Regions from separate parts of the Micromonospora sp. NPDC005553 genome, predicted to be linked through region 1. Evidence: predicted binding sites of a transcription regulator. Region 1 holds the regulator's gene; the other holds the start of a gene.
The links. Region 1 encodes HrcA, which represses chaperone genes, less so after heat shock. Its sites were predicted from a motif close to GGTTNGCACNCTCNNNNNGAGNGTGCNAACC; they were not measured.
Positions count from the first base shown of each region.

Region 2: the regulator HrcA is predicted to act here: its motif matches at 3,531-3,561, upstream of groES (co-chaperone GroES).

Region 1 is NZ_JBIAJD010000012.1:12,834-20,551, reverse strand. It holds gene ACFYPG_RS31700 (hypothetical protein) at 137-997, opposite strand; gene ACFYPG_RS31695 (SDR family NAD(P)-dependent oxidoreductase) at 1,310-2,074, shown strand; gene ACFYPG_RS31690 (enoyl-CoA hydratase-related protein) at 2,118-2,906, opposite strand; gene hemW (radical SAM family heme chaperone HemW) at 2,926-4,149, shown strand; gene ACFYPG_RS31680 (DUF4870 domain-containing protein) at 4,216-4,878, opposite strand; gene hrcA (heat-inducible transcriptional repressor HrcA) at 5,104-6,126, shown strand; gene dnaJ (molecular chaperone DnaJ) at 6,202-7,347, shown strand; gene ACFYPG_RS31665 (16S rRNA (uracil(1498)-N(3))-methyltransferase) at 7,349-7,718, shown strand, end outside.
Region 2 is NZ_JBIAJD010000003.1:609,695-617,412, forward strand. It holds gene ACFYPG_RS15395 (ATP-binding cassette domain-containing protein) at 1-366, opposite strand, end outside; gene ACFYPG_RS15400 (substrate-binding domain-containing protein) at 481-1,569, opposite strand; gene ybaK (Cys-tRNA(Pro) deacylase) at 1,749-2,228, opposite strand; gene ACFYPG_RS15410 (methyltransferase domain-containing protein) at 2,239-3,435, opposite strand; gene groES (co-chaperone GroES) at 3,695-4,009, shown strand; gene groL (chaperonin GroEL) at 4,080-5,720, shown strand; partial or broken gene ACFYPG_RS15425 (molybdopterin-binding oxidoreductase) at 5,856-6,326, shown strand; partial or broken gene ACFYPG_RS15430 (molybdopterin-dependent oxidoreductase) at 6,480-7,637, shown strand.

The DNA.
Region 1 (7,718 bases):
GTGGTGCGGGATTGGGCCACGGCGGGACCCCACGCAGTGAGAGAAACGCACAGAGTGAGATCTGCGTGATCAATAGTGCGATTCAGTGGGCATTGCCCGATTGTGCGGTGACTGCCGGTTAAGAGATCCGGGTCGGTCAACCCTCGTTGAACACCTCGGCGACCACCTGGCCGGCGGGGTTCTGGCGGCCGTCCACCCGGCCCCACGAGCCGCCGCGGGCGGTCCACTCCAGGTCGCCGAAGCCGACCCGCTTCACGCCGTGGTCCTGGGCGTGCGAGACCAGCCAGTGCGCGTACCGCCAGCCGTCGCGCTGGTCGCCCGGAGTCACCGCCAACCCGGTCTGGTCGGTCGGGTCGGTGCCCTTGAGCCCCCAGTCCAGCACCAGGTTGCGGGTCAGTTGCGCGGCCGCGGCCGCACCGTGCATCGCCGGGGTGCGCCCCACGGTGCAGGCGACCGCGCCGCTGGCGTCGCCGAGCAGGGCCCGGCTGAGCACCTCGGAGTCGTCGGCCCACTTCTGGTACGCCTCGGGGAACGCCGAGCGCTGCACCCGCTGGGCGGCGTCGGTGACGCGCATCTTCTCCCAGCCGCGCACCTTCTTGAGAGCCGCGTAGAACCTGTTCGCCGCGTACCGCGGGTCGCGGATCTGCGCCGGGGTGCCCCAGCCCTGGCTCGGCCGCTGCTGGAACAGGCCGACCGAGTCGCGGTCGCCGTCGGCGAGGTTGCGCAGCCCGGACTCCTGGTACGCGGTGGCGAGCGCGACCACGACGGCCCGCTCGGGCATTCCGCGCTTCGCGCCGATCGCCGCGATGGTCGCCGCGTTGGCCATCTGGTCGGCGTCCAGCGCGACACGTCCGTCGGCCTGCACCGTGCACTTGCGTGCCACCAGCGGCAACCCGAGGTTGTCGCCGACCTGTCGTACGACGAGCCAGATCGCGATCACGGCGACGAGGATGAGCACCACTCCACCCGCCACGGTTGCCCGAGTTCGCACCCACACCCCCAGATCGACAGTCCGACAAGCGTACGTCCCCGCAGGCCCCTTCCGGGTCGTCCGAGCGGTTCGGGCCCGGCCTGGACGACTCCGACCGGTTCGGGGCGGGCTCCGCTGCCGCGTACCGGTTGGCGACGTTCCCGCTCCGGTCGCGATCTCACCTGCCACGCCCCTCCGACACGCAGGGCTGTCGTGCGCGTCACCGGGTACGCGATATCGGGAAGCGATTGAGCGGTCAAGGACTTAACTCGGTTGACATGTCAATCTGACCTACCGCCCCAAGCCGGGCGCGTTGGTCATTGAACGAGGAGGAGTTCCATGGGAACGCTTGATGGCAAGGTCGTGCTGATCACCGGCACCGGCGGGGGCCTGGGCCGCGTCGCGGCGCTGACCTTCGCCCGTGAGGGCGCGAAGGTCGTCGGGGCCGACCTCCAGGTCGCGGGTAACGACGAGACCGTCGAACTCGTCCGGCGCGCGGGCGGCGAGATGACCGGCATCGCGCCGGTCGACCTCACCGACCCCGAGCAGGTACGCAAGCTCGTCGACGACGCCGCGGCCGCCTACGGCGGGCTCGACGTGGTCTACAACAACGCCGCCGCGCTCCGCTTCGGCCCGATGCCCGACTTCTCCGTGGAGGACTGGCGCTACACCATCACCGGAGAACTCGACATTCCGTACTTCGTGTCGAAGTTCGCCTGGCCGCACCTGGTCCGACGCGGCGGCGGTGTCATCATCAGCGCCGCCTCCATGGCCGGAATGATCGGCGGCCACGTCCCGCCGATGGTCGGTCACACCGCCGCGAACGCCGGCATCATCGGCATGACGCGACAGCTCGCCCTCGAAGGTGCGCCCCACGGCATCCGCGCGGTGGCGGTCAGCCCCGGGCCCACCCTCACCCCGGCCAGCGAACGCGACCTCGGTGACAACCAGGAGGCGCGGGACGCCATCACGGCCAAGACGCTCCTCAAGCGCTTCGCGCGCCCCGAGGAGGTCGTCGAGCTGGTGGTCTTCCTCGCGTCCGACCGGGCGTCGTACATCACCGGGGCGAACTACCCGGTCGACGGCGGCGCGACCGCCTGGTGACCCGACCTTGGGGCGCCGCCGAACGACGGTGGCGCCCCGACCGTCAGTCGTCGAGAGCGGGAACCCAGCGCGCCGGTCGCTTCTCCCGGAAGGCCATGACCCCCTCGCGCCCCTCGTCGGAGAGGAAGTAGCCCGTCGAGACGGCGGAGAGTCGGGCCAGGTCGGCGCGCAACTCGGCGGTGCCCGGTCGACGCAGCAGCTCCTTCGCGCCGGCCAGCGCACCGGGGGCGCCGCGCACCAGCGAGTCGCAGTAGCCCCGTACCGCGTCGTCCAACCCGTCCGCCGGGACCGAGGCCGTCACCAGGCCGACCTCGGCGGCGCGGCGGCCGTCGAAGGTGTCCCCGGTCAGATACAGCTCGGCGGCGGCGCGGGGGTGCAGCCGGGGCAGCACGGTCGCCGAGATCACCGCAGGGATCACCCCGATGCGTACCTCGGTGAACGCGAAGGTCGCCTCGTCGGCGCAGACCGCCAGGTCGGCGGCGGCGATCAGGCCCAGCCCGCCGGCCCGCGCCGGCCCGCCGACCCGGGCCAGCACCGGCTTCGGGCACTCCCAGAGCGCCGCGAGCACGTCACCCAGCATCCCGGCCGGCACCGTCCCGCTGGCGTACGCCGCGGCGGTCTCCTTCAGGTCCGCGCCGGAGCAGAACACCGGGCCGGTGTGGTCGAGCACGATCACCCGCACCGCCTCGTCGGCGACCGCGTCCGCCAGCCCGGCCAGCAACTGCGTCATCAGGGCGGTGGAGAGGGCGTTGCGGTTGTGGGGGCTGTCGAGGGTGAGGGTGGTCACCCCACGGGCCGTGGCGACCCGCACGAGGACGTCGGGAGAGGTCATGCCGGGCACACTAGTGGCCATGCCCGGCGTCCTTCCAGATGGTGAGACCGTCCCCGTCGACGGATCGTTGCCCGCCACCGCCACCGCGGCGGTCGGCGCGCGCGGCTTCGGCGTGTACGTGCACGTGCCGTTCTGCGCCAGTCGCTGCGGATACTGCGACTTCAACACCTACACCGCGGCCGAACTGGGCGGCGGCGCGAGCCGCGAGGGGTACGCGGACACGGTGCTGGCCGAGCTGAGGCTCGCCGCCCGGGTGCTCGGCGACACTCCGCCGCCCCGGGTCGACACCGTCTTCGTCGGCGGCGGCACGCCGACCCTGCTCCCCGCCGACGACCTGGCCCGCATCCTCGACGGCATCGACAGCACCTGGGGGCTGGCCGCTGACGCCGAGGTGACCACCGAGGCCAACCCCGAGTCGGTCACCCCGGAATCGTTGAAGCTGCTGCGGTCCGCCGGCTACACCCGGATCTCGCTGGGCATGCAGTCCGCCTCCCCGGGGGTGCTGGCGATCCTGGACCGCAAACACAGCGCCGGCCGGGCCACCGCTGCCGCCCTGGAGGCGCGTGACGCCGGGTTCGAGCACGTCAACCTGGACCTGATCTACGGCACCCCGGGGGAGCGTTCCGAGGACTTCGCCGCCTCGTTGGAGCAGGTCGTCGCCGCCGGGGTGGACCACGTCAGCGCGTACGCCCTGATCGTCGAGGACGGCACCCGGCTCGCCGCCCGGATGCGGCGCGGCGAGCTGGCGTACCCCAGTGACGACGTGGCCGCGGACCGCTACCTGGCCGCGGAGGCCGCGCTCGACGCGGCCGGGCTCTCCTGGTACGAGGTCTCCAACTGGGCCCGCACCGAGGAGGCCCGCTGCCGGCACAACCTGCTCTACTGGACCGGCGCGGACTGGTGGGGGCTGGGGCCGGGGGCGCACAGTCACGTCGGCGGGGTCCGCTGGTGGAACGTGAAGCACCCCACGGCGTACGCCAAGCGGTTGGCCGCCGGGGAGTCTCCCGGCCTGGCCCGGGAGGTGCTCACCGTCGACGAGGCGCACATGGAGGACGTGATGCTCCGGCTGCGGTTGGCCAGCGGTCTCCCGCTGGCGGTGCTCGACGCGGCCGGCCGGGCCGGCGCCGAGCGGGCCCTGGCCGGCGGTCTGCTGGCAGCCGACGAGTACGCCGCCGGCCGGGCGGTGCTCACACTGCGCGGGCGGCTGCTCGCCGACGCGGTCGTCCGCGATCTGCTGCCCTGAGCGGCCCACCGCTCCCGGACCGGGACGGCGGTGAATCGGGCCGGCCGGGGGAGCGGCCGGCCCGGTTCACTTGATGAAGTTGGCGGTCATCGGGTAGCGGTACGGGGTGCCCTCGTTGGCCTTCATGCCGGCGATGATCCCGAACAGGATCTGGATCACCACGACGGCGATGCTGGGCAGGAAGAGCAGGCACCAGCTCACGAAGAGCAGCACGAAGGCGATGATCGACCAGAGGATCTGGAAGTTCAGGGCGGCGAGGGCGTGCGCCCGGACGGTCGGCGACTGCTGGCCCCGGGCCAGGTAGGCGATCAGCGGGGCGACGAAGCCCAGCGGACCGAAACTGACCAGCGCGCCGAGCGCGCCGCCGAAGTGCGCGACCAGCGCCCAGGTCTTGTCCTCGTTGTTGGCGTAGCCGCCGCCGGGGCCGCCGTAGGCCCCACCGGCCGGGTAGCCGCCGGGCGGGGGATAGCCCCCGGGCGGGGGATAGCCCCCGGGCGGGGGGTATCCGCCTGCCGGGGGGTAACCGCCTGCCGGAGGGTAGCCGCCTGACGGCGGTTGGTCACCGGTGGGCGGCGGATAGCCACCGGGCGGGGGATAGCCGGCCGGGCCGGGCGCCCCGGACAGTGGTGCGGTGGGCGGCTCGGCCGACGGGTACGGCCCGGGGGAGGTGGGCTCCGGCGGGTAGTTGCCGGGGTCGCCCGACCCGGGAGGGCGAGGAGGTTCAGTCATGGATGTCACGGTAGGTGCCGGTGGCAACGCCGCACCAGAGCGACTTCGCCTCCCAGTGCGGGCCGATCGGCCCAACAGGGTGTCGTGGGCCGCACCGAAGGGTGGCCGTTGATCATCGCGTCGGCGGGCCCGCCGACGTAGACTGGCACTCGCTACAGTCGAGTGCCAGGACGGCCCGGCCGGCCCAGAGCGCCGGCGGCCGACGTGCGACAGGAGGTGCGGAGGATGGGTCTCGACGACCGGAAACTCGCCGTGCTCCGCGCCATCGTCGAAGACTACGTCTCCACCCAGGAGCCGGTCGGCAGCAAGGCGCTGGTCGAGCGGCACCAGCTGGGGGTCTCTCCGGCCACGGTCCGCAACGACATGGCCGTGCTGGAGGAGGAGGGCTACATCCGGCAGCCGCACACCAGTGCCGGCCGGGTGCCCACCGACCGCGGCTACCGCCTCTTCGTCGACCGGTTGTCCCGGGTCAAACCGCTCAGCCCGGCCGAGCGCCGGGCCATCGAGCGCTTCCTGGTCGGCGCTGTCGACCTCGACGACGTGGTGCACCGCACGGTGCGGTTGCTCGCCCAGCTGACCCGACAGGTCGCCGTCGTGCAGTACCCGAGCCTGGCCCGCTCCTCGGTGCGTCACCTGGAGCTGGTGCCGATCTCCACCACCCGGTTGATGCTCGTCATGATCGCCGACACCGGGCGGGTGGAGCAGCGACTCGTGGAGCTGCCCGGCCCGGTGCCCGCCGACGACGTCACCGACCTGCGCCGACTGATCAACGAGAAGCTCGCCAACGCCCGACTGTCCGAGACGCCCCCGCTGGTGCAGGCGCTGGTCGAGGAAGCGCCGCCCGGCCTGCGTCCGACCATGACCACGCTCGCCACCGTCCTGCTGGAGACGCTCGTCGAGCGGCACGAGGAGCGGATCGCCCTCGCCGGCACCGCGAACCTCACCCGGGGCGGCCTGCTCGACTTCCAGGGCTCCCTGCGGCCGATCCTCGAAGCTCTGGAGGAGGAGGTCGTGCTGCTCAAGCTCATCGGTGAGACCGAGCCGAGCACGACCCGGGTGCTGATCGGCGACGAGAACGAGTTCGACAACCTGCGAGCCGCCTCGGTGGTCAGCACCGGGTACGGCCCGGGCACCACCATCCTGGGCGGCCTGGGGGTGCTGGGGCCCACCCGGATGGACTACCCCGGCAACATCGCCACGGTCCGCGCCGTGGCACGCTACGTGGGCGAGTTGCTGGCCCAGAACTGATTGGTCAGGGCCGATGCGGCCGGCTGCGGCCGCCGACCGGCGCAACGCGAGACGAACATGAGGACACGGAACGCAGTGGCCAGGGACTACTACGGCATTCTCGGTGTGAGCCGGGAAGCCTCCGATGACGAGATCAAGCGCGCCTACCGCAAGCTGGCGCGCCAGTTCCACCCGGACGTCAATCCGGACCCGGAGGCTCAGGAGAAGTTCAAGGACATCAACGCCGCGTACGAGGTCCTCTCGGACGACCGTAAGCGGCAGATCGTCGACCTGGGTGGTGACCCGCTCGCCCCTGGTGGCGGCGGCGCCGGCGGCCCGGGTGGCCCCGGAGGCGCCGGCCCGTTCGTCGGTTTCCAGGACATCATGGACGCGTTCTTCGGCGGTGCCGGAGGTGGCGCCCGTGGCCCCCGGCCGCGTACCCGCCCTGGGGCCGACGCGATCCTGCGGCTCGAACTCGACCTGCACGAGACGGCCTTCGGCGTGGAGGCCCCGATCACCGTCGACACCGCGGTGCTCTGCACCACCTGCTCCGGCGCCGGCACGGCCGCCGGCACGCACCTGGCGACCTGCGAGGCGTGTGGTGGTCGGGGCGAGGTGCAGTCGGTGCAGCGCACCTTCCTCGGCCAGGTGGTCTCCGCCCGGCCGTGCACCGTGTGCCAGGGCTACGGCACCACCATCCCGCACCCCTGCCCCACCTGCGCCGGCGACGGCCGGGTGCGGACCCGCCGTTCGTTGACCGTCAAGATCCCGGCCGGTGTCGAGGACGGCATGCGGATCCGGCTGGCCCAGCAGGGCGAGGTGGGCCCCGGCGGCGGCACCGCCGGCGACCTCTACGTGGAGATCCACGAGCGCCCGCACGACGTGTACTCCCGCAAGGGCGACGACCTGCACTGCCGGGTCACGGTGCCGATGACGGCGGCCGCGTTGGGCACCCGGCTGACCATCAAGACGCTGGACAGCGAGGAGACCGTCGACGTCAAGGCCGGCACCCAGCCGGCCAGCACGCTGCGACTGCGCGCCCGGGGCGTGCCGCACCTGCGCGGCACCGGCCGGGGCGACCTCTACGTCCACCTGGACGTGCGGACGCCGACCAAGCTCGACCCGGACCAGGAGAAGATGCTGCGCGACTTCGCCAAGACCCGTGGTGAGGAGGTCGCCGAGTTATCCAAGCAGGGCGGCTTCTTCTCCCGGATGCGCGACGCGTTCAACGGGCACGCCTGAGGTGTCCGCACCGCTGTTCCTGGTGGAGGCGCTGCCCACCGGCGACGCGCTGACAGTGGACGGCCCGGAGGGGCACCACGCCGCAACAGTGCAGCGGTTGCGCGTCGGCGAGGAGTTACTGCTGGCCGACGGCCGGGGTGGCACGGCCGCCGCCGTGGTCACGGCCGTCGGCCGGGGCAGCCTGGAGGTCACCGTCACCTCCCGGGGGTACGCGGACGCGCCAGTACCCCGGTTGGTGACGGTGCAGGGCATCGCCAAGGGCGACCGGGGTGAGCTGGCCGTGCAGGCGATGACCGAGGTCGGGGTGGACGAGATCGTGCCCTGGGCTGCCTCGCGCTCGGTGACCCAGTGGCGCGGCGACCGGGGCGTAC
Region 2 (7,718 bases), on a different contig from region 1:
GAGCTGTTCCATTGTCGGCTCGTCGAGGACGATGCCGCTGCGCCTCTCCCGACCGAGGAACATGTTCTGCACGATGTCCAGGTTGTCGCAGAGCGCGAGGTCCTGGTAGACGACCTCGATGCCGAGGGCGGCGGCGTCGCGGGGGCTGCCGATGTGCACCGGTTCACCGTTGAACAGGAACTCTCCGGCGTCGGTGGGGTGGATGCCGCTGATGCACTTCACCAGGGTCGACTTGCCGGCGCCGTTGTCGCCGACCAGTGCGGTCACCTCGCCTGGGTGGACGGTCAGTGCGACGTCGCGGAGCACCTGGACGGGACCGAAGCTCTTGTCGATCCCGCGGAGTTCCAGCAGGGGGGTCGCGGACACGGGGGTCTCCTTCTTAAGGGAGGGTCGGGGCCCGTCCGGCGGGCGCCGCCCGGCACGGGAGGGTGCTCCCGTGCCGGGCGGCGGTGGTCGTTCCGGCGGGTACTGCGGCGTCGGTCAGCTGATGCCGGCTTCGGCGCAGAACTTGGCGTACGCCGCGGTGCAGACCTGCTCCTTGGTCGCGTAGCCGTCGGCGATGACGTCCTTGACGTTGTCCTTGTAGATGGCCTTCGGGGTGAGCAGCACCGAGGGGACGTCGCGGTCACCGTCCTTCACCGACTGGCCGGTGTCCTTCTTCTCGCCCTTGGCCAGCGCGATGGCCAGGTCCGCGGCGGCCTTGGCCTCTTCCCGGACTGCCTTGTAGACGGTCATGCACTGGTCACCGGCGAGGATGTTCTGCAGGCCCTCCACGCTGGCGTCCTGCCCGGTCACCGGCACCTTGCCGTTGATCTTGTTCTTCTTCAGGATCGAGATGGCGGCGTTGCCGAGAGTGTCGTTGGCGGCCAGCACACCGTCGATCTTGCCCTTGGTCGCGGTGAGCTGCTGCTCGAAGATGGTCGCGGCGGTGGGGCCGTCCCAGCCCGGCACGGCGTCGTCCGGGCCCTTGGTGTATTCCTTGGAGTCGAACTTCGGCTTGAGCACCGAGTCGTATCCGGCCTTGAACAGGGTGGCGTTGTTGTCGGTGGGGGAGCCGTTCAGGTATGCCACGACCGGGTTCTTGGCGTTCTTCTCGGTCAGGCACTTCGCCAGACCCTCGCCCTGGAGCTTGCCGACGGTCTCGTTGTCGAAGCTGACGTAGTACTGGGCGGAGCCGCCGAGGGTGAGCCGGTCGTAGTCGATGGTGGCGATGCCCTGCGACTTGGCCTTGTCGAGCACGGCCTTGCCGGTGCCGGAGTCCAGGTTGACGATCATCAGGGCGGTGACGCCGCCGGTGATCATCTGGTCGGCGATGGTCTGGAAGGCGGCCTTGTCGTTCTGGGCGTTCTGAATGTCGGACTGGACGCCGGCGGCCTTGAACGCCTCCTCCAGGAAGCGGCGGTCCGCCGTCTCCCAGCGGGGGGAGGACTTGCTGTCCGGAAGGATCACGCCGATCTTGGGGGTCTTTTTGGAGTCGGTCGAGCCGGTGCCGGAGTCGTCGCCACAGGCGGTCAAGCCGCCGGTCGCGAGCAGGCCCACGGCGGCGATGGTGAGGATCCCCTTACGCATGTGCAGGGTCCTTTCGGAGGTGGGGGAGGTGTTGTTTTGTTGTGTCCGGCAACGTATTTCGCGTCACACCGGCTCCACAAGACCGCGCAGGTGCATAGTTTGTTGGGAGCGATAACAATTCAGCAACGCGACTGTTACTCCGCGGGTATCCCACGGGGGAGTCGACGTAACGACTGTCGTCAGTGGGTCTGCAACGGCGCGGTGCGGGCGTCGGTCAGCGCCACCAGATCCGCCGCGGCCAGTTCGAGTTGCAGACCGCGCCGACCAGCCGAGACGTAGATCGTCGGGAGATCCAGCGCGGATTCGTCCAGCACGATGGGCAACCGTCGACGCTGCCCGAGCGGGCTGATCCCACCGCGTACGTAACCGGTGGCCCGCTCGGCGACCGCCCGGTCGGCCAACGCCGCCCGCTTACCGCCGACCGCAGCTGCGAGAGCCTTCAGATCCAACTCGCCGGTGACCGGAACGACCGCCACGGTGAGCGCGCCGTCGACGTCGGTCACCAGAGACTTGAACACGCGCTCCGGTGCCACGCCGAGCGCCACCGCCACCAACGCGCCGTAGTTCGGGGCGTCCGGCGCCACCCGGTACGGATGGGTGCGATGCGCGATGCCGCGCTTGACCAACAGTGCCGTTGCCGGCGTGCCCTGTCCCGCCACGGCGACGACGCTAGTCGACCGGCCGGCCGATCAGCACCGTCGGTGCGCCGCCGACCCGGGTGAGCACCAGACTCGCCGCCGCGTCCCCAGCCAGCCGCAGGTCCCGCCGGAGCTGCTCCGGGGTGAGCGCCGAACCCCGCTTCAGGATCTCCACCCGGCCCACCCGGCGGTCGCGCAGCAGCGCCCGCAGGCGCTTGAGCGAGAACGGCAACACGTCGGTGATCTCCAGGCAGCGCGCGTACGGGGTGCGGACCGGCTGGTCGGCGTAGAGGTAGGCGATGCTCGGATCGCCCAGGTTGGCGTCCAGTTCGCTGGCCAGTTCGGCCACAAGGTGCGCGCGCACCACCGCCGGGTCCGGGTCGTACAGGTAGCGACGCGGCGGCCCGACCGGTGCCTCGGCGGCGCCCGAGCCGGTGAGCTGGTGGCTGTGGGCCTCGGCGCCCCGCTGGCGGTAGAGGGTGGCGCGACGGGGCACCTCCGCCAGCTCACCGCACCAGAGCGCGGCCTCGACCAGGTCGCCGTCCACGCCGACCCACTCGGCCTCCGCCCCGGCCGGGATGAGCGCGTGGTCGAGGCCCGGCGCGACCTTCACCACGGTGCGCGGCACCCGCTCGGCCAACCCGGTCACGAAGTCCCACGGTGGCGAGTAGGCGCGCGGGTCGAAGATCCGCCGCCCGGTGCCGGTGGTGCGGCGGGCCGGATCGCAGAAGACCCCGTCGACCAGTGACACGTCGAACCCGGTCGCGTCGCCGCACTCGACGGTGAACAGCTCGGCCAGCCCGGCCGCCTCGGCGTTGGCGGCGGCCATCGCCGCGGTCACCGGGTCGGCCTCCACCCCGTACACCCGGATGCCGGCGCGGGCGGCGGCCAGCGCGTCGGCCCCGAGCCCGCACCCGAGATCGGCCAGGGTCCGCACGCCGGCCGCGTGCAACCGGGCGGCTCGACGGTCGGCGACCACCCGGCGGGTTGCCTGCTCCAGGCCGGGGCGGGTGAGGAACATCCCAGCGGCGGCCGAGCCGAACTTGCCGACCGCCCGGTGGCGCAACTCGGCCTGGGTCAACGCCGCCGCGGCCAACGTCGGCGGCACCCCGGTCGCGCGCAGGGCCGACGCCGCGACCAGTGGATCACCGCCGGCCAGGTCGGCCGCCGCGGTGAGCGCGGCCGACCCCTCAGGGGTACGCAGCGCCGCCAGCTGATCGAGATCCACCCAGCCATTGTCCCGTCCGACTCGGAAAACTTGGCTGGCGGGGCGCGACGCGCTGGCACTCTCCTTGACGGAGTGCTAGCCACGGAATAACCTGCGATTAGCACTCTCGCCCTGAGGGTGCCAGCTTCCGGGTCTCACGACCCGGGTGCGCACGCCAGGCGGACCGGCACCCGCGACGACGGCCCCGCCCGGTGGCATGAGGCAGATTGACGATGGTCAGCCCCGCTGGCCAGCAACGAAACCAGTACCCCAGGAGGGTATGCCCGTGACTACCGCGACCAAGGTTGCTATCAAGCCGCTCGAGGACCGCATCGTGGTCCAGGCGAACGAGGCTGAGACCACCACGGCGTCGGGCATCGTGATCCCCGACACCGCCAAGGAGAAGCCGCAGGAGGGCACTGTCCTCGCTGTCGGCCCGGGCCGCGTCGACGACAACGGCAACCGGGTTCCGGTTGACGTGCAGGTCGGCGACACCGTCCTTTACTCGAAGTACGGCGGCACCGAGGTCAAGTACGCCGGCGAGGAGTACCTGGTGCTCTCCGCCCGCGACGTCCTCGCGGTCATCGAGAAGTAAGCAACCGATCAGTGCCACTGCCCCGGTCCGGCTCGCCGGGCCGGGGCAGTGGCACTTCGAAGGGACATTAATGGCGAAGATCCTGAGCTTTTCGGACGACGCCCGGCACCTGCTGGAGCACGGTGTCAACGCCCTCGCGGACGTGGTCAAGGTCACCCTCGGCCCGCGCGGGCGCAACGTCGTCCTGGACAAGAAATTCGGTGCGCCGACGATCACCAACGATGGTGTGACCATCGCCAAGGAGATCGAGCTCACCAACCCGTACGAGAACCTTGGCGCGCAGCTTGTCAAGGAGGTGGCGACCAAGACCAACGACGTCGCCGGTGACGGCACCACCACCGCGACCGTGCTGGCCCAGGCGATGGTTCGCGAGGGTCTGCGCAACGTGACCGCCGGGACCAACCCGGCCGGCCTCAAGCGGGGCATCGACGCGGCGGCCGCCAAGGTCTCCGAGGCGCTGCTCGGCAAGGCCGCCGAGGTCACCAGCAAGGAGTCGATCGCGAACGTGGCGACGATCTCCGCGCAGGACGCCACGATCGGCGACCTGATCGCCGAGGCGATGGAGCGGGTCGGCCGCGACGGTGTCATCACCGTCGAGGAAGGCTCCATGCTCACCACCGAACTGGACGTGACCGAGGGTCTCCAGTTCGACAAGGGCTTCATCTCGCCGAACTTCGTCACCGACCTGGAGAGCCAGGAGTCCGTCCTTGAGGACGCGTACATCCTGGTCACCACCCAGAAGATCTCGGCGATCGAAGAGCTGCTGCCGCTGCTGGAGAAGATCCTGCAGAACAGCAAGCCCCTGCTGATCATCGCCGAGGACGTGGACGGTCAGGCGCTCTCCACCCTGGTGGTCAACTCGCTGCGCAAGACCCTCAAGGTCTGCGCGGTCAAGGCCCCGGGCTTCGGTGACCGGCGCAAGGCAATGCTCCAGGACATCGCGATCTCCACGGGCGCCGAGCTGGTCGCCCCGGAGCTGGGCTACAAGCTCGACCAGGTCGGCCTGGAGGTGCTCGGCACCGCCCGGCGCGTCGTGGTCGACAAGGAGAACACCACGATCGTCGACGGCGGTGGCCAGAAGGCCGACGTCACCGACCGGGTCTCCCAGATCCGCAAGGAGATCGAGGCCTCCGACTCCGACTGGGACCGGGAGAAGCTGGCCGAGCGGCTGGCGAAGCTCTCCGGTGGCATCGCCGTCATCAAGGCCGGCGCGGCGACCGAGGTCGAGATGAAGGAGCGCAAGCACCGCATCGAGGACGCCATCGCGGCGACCAAGGCTGCGGTCGAGGAGGGCACTGTGCCCGGCGGCGGCGCCGCCCTGGTGCAGATCCGCTCGGTGCTCGACGACGACCTGGGCTTCACCGGTGACGAGAAGGTCGGTGTCTCGGTCGTGCGCAAGGCGCTCGTCGAGCCGCTGCGCTGGATCGCCCAGAACGCCGGTCACGACGGCTACGTCGTGACGCAGAAGGTCGCCGACCTCAAGTGGGGCAACGGCCTCGACGCCGCCAAGGGCGAGTACGTCGACCTGGTCAAGGCCGGCATCATCGACCCGGTGAAGGTGACCCGCAACGCGGTCACCAACGCCGCCTCGATCGCCGGTCTGCTGCTCACCACGGAGAGCCTCGTGGTGGAGAAGCCGGAGCAGGCCGAGCCGGCCGCCGGCGGCGGGCACGGCCACGGTCACGGCCACCAGCACGGTCCGGGCTTCTGATCCGGTAGCGACACCCGTTCCGGGGCGCACCGCCGTCAGGCGGTGCGCCCCGGGCTCGTTCCTGCGGGCTGCCAGGTCATTACCGAACGCTGACGTTGTTGGCGACCGGGCGAGATGATCGCGCACACTGGGCCGATGAGCACCACGTCACGGCGGTACGCCGCGTTGGCCGGAATCACCGCCGCCGCCGTCGCGATCGGGATCGCCGAACCGGTCGCGGTGTTGACCGGTCCCCGGTCGGCGCCCCTGGTCGCGGTCGGCGGGGTCGTCGTCGACGCCGTCCCCGAATCGCTGAAGCAACTCGCCATCGACCTCTTCGGCACCGCCGACAAGATCGCGCTGCTGGTCGGCACGGCCGTGTTGCTGGGAGGCTTCGCCGCCCTCTTCGGCGTACTGGCGGTCCGCCGACTGGCACTCGGCCTGGCCGGCATCGCCGCGTTCGGCGCCATCGGCGTGGCAGCCGCGTTGACCCGCTCCGGTGCTGACCTCGCCGACGCGCTGCCGTCCCTGGTCGGCGCCGGCCTCGGCGCCCTGGTGCTCTGGCTGTTCATCGGCGGACCGTTCGAGCTGGACCCCTGGTCCTGGTCATCACCCACGCCGCCCGCTGGTCCGGTGTCACAGGCCGGTCCGGGGTCGCAGGCTGGTCCGGGGTCGCAGGCTGGTCCGGGGTCGCAGGCTGGTCCGGGGTCGCAGGCTGGTCCGGAGTCGCATGCTGGTCCCGGGTCGCAGGCTGGTTCGGGGTCAGGGTCGCCCGGAGAGTCGGTGCCGGTGTCCCCGGCAGGGCCGGTGCCGGTGACTCCCGCCGGGCCGACGACGGCGGTCGAAGCGGTCGGGCCTGCCGAAGTGGACCCGGAGTCGCGGCGACGGTTCCTCACCGGCAGCGGAGTACTGCTCGGCACGGCCGTGGTGGCCGGCCTCGGTGGGCGGTGGCTGGCAGGGCGGCGCGGCGTGTCCGCAGCCCGCGACGCGATCCGCCTGCCCGCCCCGGTCGCCCCCGCACCGGCCGTACCGGCAGGCGCGGACCTCTCACTGACGCAGCTCGCGCCGTACGTCACCCCCAACTTCGGGTTCTACCGGATCGACACCGCGCTGGTGGTGCCCCAGGTCGACCCGGACACCTGGCGGCTGCGGATCCACGGACGGGTCGGCAGGGAACGCACCTACAGCTACGCGGATCTGCTGGCCCGACCACTGGTCGAGCGGTACGTCACGCTGGCCTGCGTCTCCAACGAGGTGGGCGGGGACCTGATCGGCAATGCCCTGTGGCTCGGCGTACCCCTGCGAGAACTGCTGGACGAGGTCGAGCCGGACGACGACGCCGACCAGGTCGTCGGCCGGTCGGTCGACGGCTGGACCTGCGGCACCCCCACCGCCGCGCTGCGCGACGGACGGGACGCGCTGCTGGCCGTCGGGATGAACGGCGAGCCACTGCCGGTCGAGCACGGCTTCCCGGTGCGAGTGGTGGTGCCGGGCCTCTACGGCTACGTGTCGGCCTGCAAATGGGTGACCGAGCTGGAGCTGACCCGGTTCGCCGACTTCGACGCGTACTGGGTGCCGCGCGGCTGGTCCCCCCAGGGGCCGATCAAGACCCAGTCCCGGATCGACACGCCCAGGGGACGTAACCGGCTGACCGCCGGCCCGGTGACCGTCGCCGGGGTGGCCTGGGCGCAGCACCGGGGCATCCGCCGAGTCGAGGTACGCGTCGACGACGGCCCGTGGCAGGAAGCCGCGCTGGCACCCAGCGTTTCGGTGGACACCTGGGTGCAATGGTCCTGGCGCTGGGACGCCACACCGGGCGAGCACCGGCTCCAGGTCCGCGCGACGGACGCGACAGGTGAAACCCAAACGGAACGTACGCAGGACGTCGTCCCGGACGGCGCCACCGGCTGGCACACGGTCACGGTCACCGTCCGCTGATCCACGGCACGACGTCGCCCGCGCGGGTGCGCCCCCAAATCGGCGGGCCGTGTCGGCGGCGTGCTCTGTGCGGCCGGCGGG